Regions from separate parts of the Sphingomonas sp. GC_Shp_3 genome, predicted to be linked through region 1. Evidence: riboswitches for the same ligand, from Rfam matches in the RefSeq annotation. Region 1 holds a riboswitch; the other holds the start of a gene.
What was found. Region 1 has a riboswitch for cobalamin ahead of OXR00_RS01820 (TonB-dependent receptor). Riboswitches for the same ligand answer to the same signal wherever they lie in the genome.

Region 1 (4,231 bases):
CATCCCGGTTCACGCGACCATCGCCGCGCAGAAGGTTGGCGGCGTGGTATCCAAGACGGCGACCGGCGACGCGATCGTGCATGCCGTCGCGCAGCTTTCGATCACGGGCAATTGGTCGCCGAGCGCGAAGGTGCGAATTGCGTATGACTGGACGACGCCGCCCGGCATCGACTTCCTCGGTCAGCGCATCGAATTCGCGAGCAAGGCAGACGCACGGCTGAAACCGGTCATCGCGGGATTGGAACGCAGCCTGCCACGTGAACTCAACAAGCTCGATCTGCGCGCGAAACTCGCCTCGGCGTGGCGGCAGGGCTTTACCTCGATCATGCTCAACCGCGAGCGCCCACCGGCGTGGATGCGGGTCACGCCCAAGCGGCTCGGCTTCGGCGGCTACACGGTCGATCGCCGCACGCTGGTGCTGACGCTCTCCGCCGATGCGCTGACCGAGACGTTCGTCGGCGCTCGGCCTGCCGATCCTGCCGCAACGCCTTTGCCGCCGCCCGCAGCCTCGGTCGGCAAGCAGGGCCTTAACTTCTTCATACCCGTGCTGGCGGATTATGCCCAGCTCGAGCCGGTGGTGCACCGTGTGCTGGTGAAGCGCGCGAAAAAGGGCATCACGCTCGCCGGGATCGGCCCGGTGGACGTCGCGTTCGGCAAGGTGACGATCTATGCCACCAGCGGGGGGCGGCTCGCGATCGGCGTGCAGGCAAAGGCCAAGGCCCGTAACACCTCGCTCCTCGCCACCAAGGGCGAGGTGTGGCTGACGGCGGTGCCGTACAACGTACCCAATTCGCAACTGATCCGCGCGCGCGATGTCGCGATCACCACCGATACCGACAGCGAGACGGTCAACCTGCTGGTCTCGCTGTTCAAGGACACGTCGGTTCGCGACACGATCGCCGAGGGACTAGCGCACGATTTCGCGCCCGATTACCAGAAGGTCCTGCGATCCGCGCGCAAGGCGATCGGCGCGCGGCGCGAGGGCGATTTCCTGCTCTCCGCTGACGTGACGCGCGTTGAGAACGGCACGCTGGCGGTAACCGGCAAGGGACTGTTCCTGCCGGTGCGCGCGGCGGGGCAGGCGACGATCACCTACGCGCCGCTGCGGCGATAGCGTCAAAGGCGATTGGCGGCGACCGAGATGTGGCATATGGCCGTCACGAACGCGGCGGGCAACCGCTGTCGTTCAGGATCGCGTCGGTGCCCCGCAAGGGGCTTAAACGGGAATGTGGTGCGGGCGCGTCGCCCTAATCCGCAGCTGTCCCTGCAACTGTAAGCGGCGAGCGCGATGCACGGGCCCGAAAGGGCAGCCACTGAAGCCGCGGTTTCGGGAAGGCGTGCATCAAGCCCTGACCCGTGAGCCAGGAGACCTGCCGGCGTTCTGGTCGCTCTTGTCGTGGTCCAGGAACAGGCCAGGGCACGGTTCTCCGTCTGAGCGACGAACCAAAGCGGTGGGGGCCGCAAGGGTTGCGCTTGGACCGGGTGCCGACTGGCGTCCGCCCGCCCGTGCGTGACCGGTCGTCGAAGGACGGTTCGCTCCCGCCGATCTGTCGCGACGCCCGGGGGAAGACTGATGAAGATTGCCATCTCACTGTTCGCGCTGATCGCCACCACGCCGGTGCTCGCGCAGACCGCGCCCGATGACGGCACCGCCACCGACACCGTGGTCGTCACCGCCGCCCGGGCGCCCGGCGGCATATCCACCGCGACGCTCGGCTCGTCGGCGACGGTGGTAACCGCGCAGGACCTGTCTGATCGCCAGACGGTGATCGTCTCGGACGTGCTGCGCGACGTACCCGGCATCTCGGTCAACCGTACCGGTGCGGTCGGCGGCATGACGCAGGTGCGTATCCGGGGCGCGGAGAGCAACCATACGCTGGTGTTGATCGACGGCATCGAGGCGGCTGACCCCTACTACGGCGAGTACGACTTCGCCTCGCTCACCGCCGATCCCGGCGCGCGGGTGGAGGTGCTGCGCGGTGAGCAGAGCGCGCTGTACGGATCGGATGCGATCGGCGGCGTCATCAACTATATCACGCCGACCGGGCGTGAGATGCCGGGCTTCGCGGGCCGGATCGAGGCCGGATCGTTCAACACAGTCGACGGCGCGGTGCGCGGGGCAGGGACTGCGGGCGACTTCGATTATGCGGTCGGCGGATCCTATTCCGGCATCGGCGGCTATGTCGTCGCGCCGGCAGGCGACCGGCGGATCGGGTCGAAGATCGGCACCGTCAATGGCAAGTTCGGCTATCAGTCGGAGGACTTCGGTTTGCGCGGCGTGGTGCGCTACACGCATATCGACGCCGACGTGAACGATCAGGATTACGCCGTCACCGGCAACGCGATCGACAGCGGCGGTAGCTACCTGAACGATGCGGTCTATGCGCTGGTCGGCGCGCACTACAGCGCGCTGGAGGGGCGCTGGAGCAACGACCTCAGCGCACAGTTGCAGGAATCGCAGCGCCGCTTCCTCGACGACAATGGTACCGAGACGAGCGGCGATACCGGCCGGCGCAAGAAAGTGTCGTTCGTCTCCGCGCTGAAGCTTGGCGGCGATGCGGCCAGCCACGTCATCACCGGTGCGGTCGATTACGAGCATGAATCCTATCAGGGCACGTCGGCGTTCATCACCGGCAGCAATCCGTTTCGCGATACCAACAACTGGGGTCTGGTCGGCCAGTATCAGGTGACGGTGGGCAGCCGGCTCGGCCTTGGTGGAGCGGTGCGGCATGACGTGAACCAGCGGTTCCGCGATGCGACCACTTGGCATCTGCAGGCGAGTTACCGGTTCGACACTGGTACGCGCATCCACGCAGCGGGGGGCACCGGGGTCAAGGCACCAGTGTTCTCCGAACTGTTCGGCTATTCCCCGACCAGCGGCTTCGTCGGCAACCCCAACCTCAAGCCCGAGGAATCGACCGGCTGGGAGGCTGGTGTCGAACAGAGCTTCCTCGCCGGGCACGGCCGCATCGACGTGACCTATTTCAACGCGGTGCTGCGCCACAAGATCGTCAGCACGTTCGATCCGGTCTATACGGTGGTGAACGCGACCGGATCGTCGCCGCATCAGGGGGTCGAGGTGGCGCTCAATTTCGACCTTCCAGCCGGCTTCCGCTTCGATGGCAGCTACACCTATCTCGACGCACACGACGAGGCCGACATGACGCTGATCCGCCGTCCGGCGCATATCGGCAGCGCCAATCTGGCGTGGAGGTCAAAGGACGACCGGTTCGGCGCCAACGTGACGGTGCGCTACAACGGTGATGCGCTCGACACCAACTTTGCGACATATCAGACCGAGACGTTGCAGGCTTACACGCTGGTGAATTTCGGCGCGGACGTAGCGGTGGCACGCGGCATTTCGGTGTTCGGGCGGGTCGAAAATCTGCTCGACACCGACTTCCGCGAGAACGTCGGTTTCCGGGGTTCGCCGCGCGCGGGCTACGGCGGCATAAAGGCGCGGATCTGATGGCGGATCGCACCGAGGCCGAGCACGCCGAGAAGATGCGCAAGCGGCAAGCCGCGCAGGAACGGATCGTCGCCGCCAAGACGATCGAGAAGGGGCTGGTGATCGTCCACACCGGCGCGGGCAAGGGCAAGACCACGGCCGCGCTGGGGATGGCGGTGCGCGCGGTCGGCCACGGCATGAAGGTCGGGATCGTCCAGTTCGTCAAAGGCGCGATGACGACCGGCGAGAAGGCGGTGTTCGATCGGCTCGGCGATCTGGTCGAGTTCAAGCCGATGGGGGAGGGCTTTACCTGGGATACGCAGGACCGCGCGCGCGATATCGCGGTCACGCGCACCGCCTGGGAGGAGGTGAAGCGGATGGTCGCCGATCCGTCCTACGGTATGGTCATCGCGGACGAACTCAACATCGTGTTGCGCTACGATTACCTGCCACTGGACGAGGTGCTGACGGCGCTTGCCGCGAAACCCGAGATGACGCACGTCGTCATCACCGGCCGCAATGCTCCGGCCGGGTTGAACGAGGCGGCCGATCTGGTGACGGAGATGACGCTGGTGAAGCACCCGTTCCGTGAACAGGGCGTGAAGGCGCAGGCGGGGGTCGAATTTTGACCCACGGTGCGTTCGTGCCGGATTACGCCAAAGGATGCGCGATTCGGGTGCATCCCTCGACGTTGCCCGGCGCCAGCGGTGTTCTAGCGTGCTCGCGAAGCCGTGACTTGCCGCACCAGGCTCTGCGCCGCCCGCACGTAAGCGGGGCTGCCGC
Region 2 (4,231 bases), 310 kb from region 1:
GACCATAGCCGAACAGCCCGATGCGGAACTCGCCAGCGTCGTCGACGCGGAGGGAACCGAGGTGACGGAGAGCGGGTCGTATCGGGGCGCCATCACCGGCACGTTCTTCCACATGATCGCGCAGCAACGTTGAGCGGCAACGGCGAACTTCGGGGCGCGGACATCGTCATCGATCTCCACCTGATCGGCATCGGCACCGGCGACCCCGCACAGCTGACGGACGCGGCGCGCACGGCGATGAACGCGGCCGACCTCATCCTGTTGCCGCGCAAGGGCGAGCGCGCCTCGGATCTGATGGCGCTGCGGCGGGCAATCTGCGCGGCGGTGCTCACCGGTCCGACGCGTGTCGTCGCGTTCGATCTGCCCGAACGAGACGATGCGGCGCCCTACCACGCCGCGGTTGATGCATGGCATGACGGCATCGCGGCCGCGTGGCGAACCCAGATCAGCACGCACCTGCCGGATGGCGGCAAGCTGGCGTTGCTGGTGTGGGGTGACCCCTCGCTGTACGACAGCACGCTGCGCATCGCCGAACGACTGCGGGCGGGCGGTATGGACATGCGGGTGCGCGTCGTGCCGGGTATCACCGCGCTCCAGGCGCTGACCGCCGCGCACGCCATCCCGCTCAACGACCTTGCCGCGCCGGTCCTCATTACGACCGGACGGCGGCTGCGCGACGGCGGCTGGCCGGCGGGCGTCGACACGCTTGCCGTGATGCTCGACGGCGGCGGCGCGTTCGAGACGCTGGATACCGAGGGCATTGAGATCTGGTGGGGCGCTTATCTCGGCATGGCGCAACAGACGCTCATCGCCGGCCCTTTGCGCGCGGTCGGTCAGGAGATTGTGCTGCGGCGCGCGGCACTGCGGCGCGAACATGGCTGGATCATGGACATCTATCTGCTGCGCCGGAGCCTCGTGCAGAACGAGGCACCTCGTCGGTTCGAGACAGGCCTGACCGATGTACTGCAATGGCGCCGCGACGTGCGCCATTTCCGAGCCGAGCCGGTCGCAGAAGCGGACATGCAGCACCTCCTGCACAGCGCCGCGCTCGCGCCATCGGTCGGAAATGCCCAGCCCTGGCGCTTCGTGCGCGTCCGCTCGCCCGATCTGCGGGAAGCCTTGGCGGGCCACGTCGACACCTGTAGCGCGGCTGCGGCGGCTTCGCTGGCGGACGAGGATATCCGGCAACGGTATCGCAGGCTGAAGCTGCACGGCCTCCGGGAAGCGCCCGAGATCATGGCAGTGTTCTCGGACGAAGCGCCCAGTGCAGGACAACGCCTCGGCATCGCTACCATGCCCGAGGCGCTGCGCTATTCGACCGTGATGGCGATACACACGATGTGGCTCGCCGCAGCCGCACGCGGCATCGGCCTCGGCTGGGTGTCGATCCTTGACCCGGCCGTCGTCACGGCGATGCTGGACGTGCCGGGGGACTGGACGCTGATCGGCCTGCTCTGCATCGGCTACCCGGCAGAACCCGCGACGGTCCCCGAACTCGAGCGACGCGGCTGGCAGGCGCGCGAGCCGATCGCGGACCGCGTGATCGAGCGCTGACGGGAATGCGCGATCACACCCCCTGCCGCACCTCGATCTCGTCGAAGCGCTGCCAGCGGAAAATCGCCCAGCTCGCCGCCCAGCACAGCAGGAACAGACCGATAATGCCGAAGCCGAGCAGGTTGAACCGCGCACCGAGATCGGCCGCCGCCGACCAGATGCCGCCATGCAGGCCCAGCTTGTCGCCCAGCAGCGACAGCGTTTCGATGCCCCCGATCACGATCGCGACCAGCGCGGAAACCGCCGTGATGGTAATGTTGTAGTAGAGTTTTCGAATCGGCTTCACGAACGCCCATTCGTATGCGCCGAGCATGAGGATGCCGTCGGTGGTGTCGACCAGCGCCATCCCGGCTGCGAACAGCACCGGCAGCACCAGCACCGGCCCGATCGCGAATGCATGGCTCGCCTGCGCCGCCGACAGGCCGAGGATCGCCACCTCGGTCGCGGTGTCGAAGCCGAGCCCGAACAGGAATCCGAGCGGCGCCATGTGCCAGCTTGTCGAGACGAGCCGGAACAACGGCCGGAACAACCGCGCGAGCAACCCGCGCCCGCCGAGCAGGATGTCGAGATCCTCGTCGACATAGATGCCGCCTGCGCGGACATGCTGGAACGTGCGCCAGACCGCCCGCAGGATGACGAGGTTCATCGCCGCGATCGTGAACAGGAACCCGGCGGACACGATCGTTGCCACCACGCCGCCGGTCGCTTTCAGCGCCTCGAACCGCGCGAGAGCGGAGGCGGTGAAGGCGATGCCGACGGATGCCAGCAGGATGATCGTACTGTGGCCAATGGCGAACCAGAAACCAACGGTAGCGGGCCGCTTTCCGTCCTGCATCAGCTTGCGCGTGACGTTGTCGATCGCGGCGATGTGGTCGGCATCGACCGCATGGCGCAGCCCAAGCCCCCACGCCAGCAGTGCAGTACCCAGCATCAGCGGTTGCGCATGGAACAGCGCGAACGCCCATAGCCACGCCGCGACGTTGGCCGCGATCAGGAACGCGTAAACGCCGCCGATCCGGTGACGGTAAGGTGTCGTATCGATTGGCCGCATCGACCATATCCCCCGGGCGCCGAGCAACGTCGGGCGGGGGCCTACCGTCAACGACGGTCGACGCAGCGGACCCGCCGGACGCCCTGCGCCGGACCCACGACACCGATGCGGCCCCCGCCGCTGGTGACGTCGCTCGAACGGACAGGTCCGTGCCACGGCCATCCCCTGGACCAGGGCGAGAGCGACCGGACGCTGGCAGGTCTCCTGGCTCACGGGTCGTCGCATGCTTCACGGCCTTCCCAGGCGCCTGCACGATATCGTGTTAGGCCCAGTGGCTGCCCCATCCGGCATTGGAGGGGACGAAGTGCATCACACTCGCCGCTTACAGTTGCAGGGACAGCCTCGGCTTCGGGAGCAGACCTCCCTCACCGCGTTCCCGTTTTAAGCCCGTTACAGGCACCAGCGCGATCATGAGACCGGCGGATTGACCCGCCAGGCTCGCCAACCGCGTAGCCGGATGCGGGAGACACGGCAAGGTCCGCCGCAGAGTGACGCAAGCGAGGGGAAGCATCGTCTGCAAAGCGGCGAACGCAAGCGACGGCATTTCAGGGAAAGGCAAATACCGCCATAAGGACGCGATTGATCAGCCAACTACCGCCGCGCCTTTGATTGGGCACAGCGCCATCGGGCTTTTGAGATAGCGGTTTATGTCGCGTGCGGCGGGCGAAAACCTTGCGACCGCGGTGGAGGAATGGTGGAGCCGAGGGGGATCGAACCCCTGACCTTTCGCATGCCATGCGAACGCTCTCCCAGCTGAGCTACGGCCCCATTCGTCTAGGCCTTCCGGCCTTGGGAGGCGACGCCCTAGCCGGGCGTCGCTGGCTTGGCAAGCGGCGAAATCGCCGCTTGCCAGCATTTTTTCAGATCAATGCTCTTCGTCTTCGGTCGGTGCCTCGACCCCGAGATCGTCGTCGCCGCCGAGATCGACCTCGTCATCGGGCGACGGCTCCTCGTCCTCGCCGATGTCCAACGTCTCGTCGTCACCGCTCAGATCCTCGTCCTTCTTCGCGTCGGGCTTCGGCGCGTCGAACGGCAGCGGCTGCTTCGATTTGAGGATGGGCTCAGGCTGCCAGGTCGACCCGCATTCGATGCAGGTGACGGGATCGTCCTTGCCGAGATCATAGAAACGCGTTGCGCATTTCGGGCACGAGCGCTTCGTGCCCCATTCCGGCTTAATCATGTGCCGAGTGGACCTTTCAATCTGATAATACCCTGAGGGTTGTCGTCGTCAAAGTGGCGCGCGCCTTGCCATAGCGCAAGGGCGCTGTCAAAAGCCCGGACCCGCAGATACTCGGAAACACATGCCCCACCCTACTCCCTCGCCGCGTGAGATCTTCGCCTCCGGCCCACTGACCGGCCACGTTGCCGTACCCGGCGACAAGTCGATCAGCCACCGCGCGCTGATGTTCTCTGCGCTGGCGGTCGGCGAGAGCCGCGTTGAAGGGCTGCTGGAGGGGGAGGACGTGCTCGCCACCGCCGCCGCGCTGCGTGCGATGGGCGCGCAGATAGAACGTGGCGCGGACGGCATCTGGCGCATTAACGGCGTCGGCGTGGGCGGGCTGCTCCAGCCGCAGGGCGCGCTGGAGATGGGCAATTCCGGCACCTCGACCCGGCTGCTGATGGGGC

Region 2: another riboswitch for cobalamin. It lies ahead of OXR00_RS00355 (HoxN/HupN/NixA family nickel/cobalt transporter); the one in region 1 lies ahead of OXR00_RS01820 (TonB-dependent receptor).

Annotation. Positions count from the first base shown of each region.
Region 1 covers NZ_JALNUT010000001.1:373,484-377,714, forward strand. Annotated here, with positions in the region: gene OXR00_RS01815 (DUF4403 family protein) at 1-1,114, shown strand, start outside; cobalamin riboswitch at 1,182-1,393, shown strand; gene OXR00_RS01820 (TonB-dependent receptor) at 1,574-3,469, shown strand; gene cobO (cob(I)yrinic acid a,c-diamide adenosyltransferase) at 3,469-4,077, shown strand; gene OXR00_RS01830 (ABC transporter substrate-binding protein) at 4,161-4,231, opposite strand, start outside.
Region 2 covers NZ_JALNUT010000001.1:67,253-71,483, reverse strand. Annotated here, with positions in the region: gene OXR00_RS00370 (cobyrinate a,c-diamide synthase) at 1-133, shown strand, start outside; partial or broken gene cobF (precorrin-6A synthase (deacetylating)) at 163-912, shown strand; gene bluB (5,6-dimethylbenzimidazole synthase) at 952-1,554, shown strand; gene OXR00_RS00355 (HoxN/HupN/NixA family nickel/cobalt transporter) at 1,568-2,605, opposite strand; cobalamin riboswitch at 2,782-3,024, opposite strand; tRNA gene OXR00_RS00350 (tRNA-Ala) at 3,298-3,373, opposite strand; gene OXR00_RS00345 (TIGR02300 family protein) at 3,471-3,785, opposite strand; gene aroA (3-phosphoshikimate 1-carboxyvinyltransferase) at 3,907-4,231, shown strand, end outside.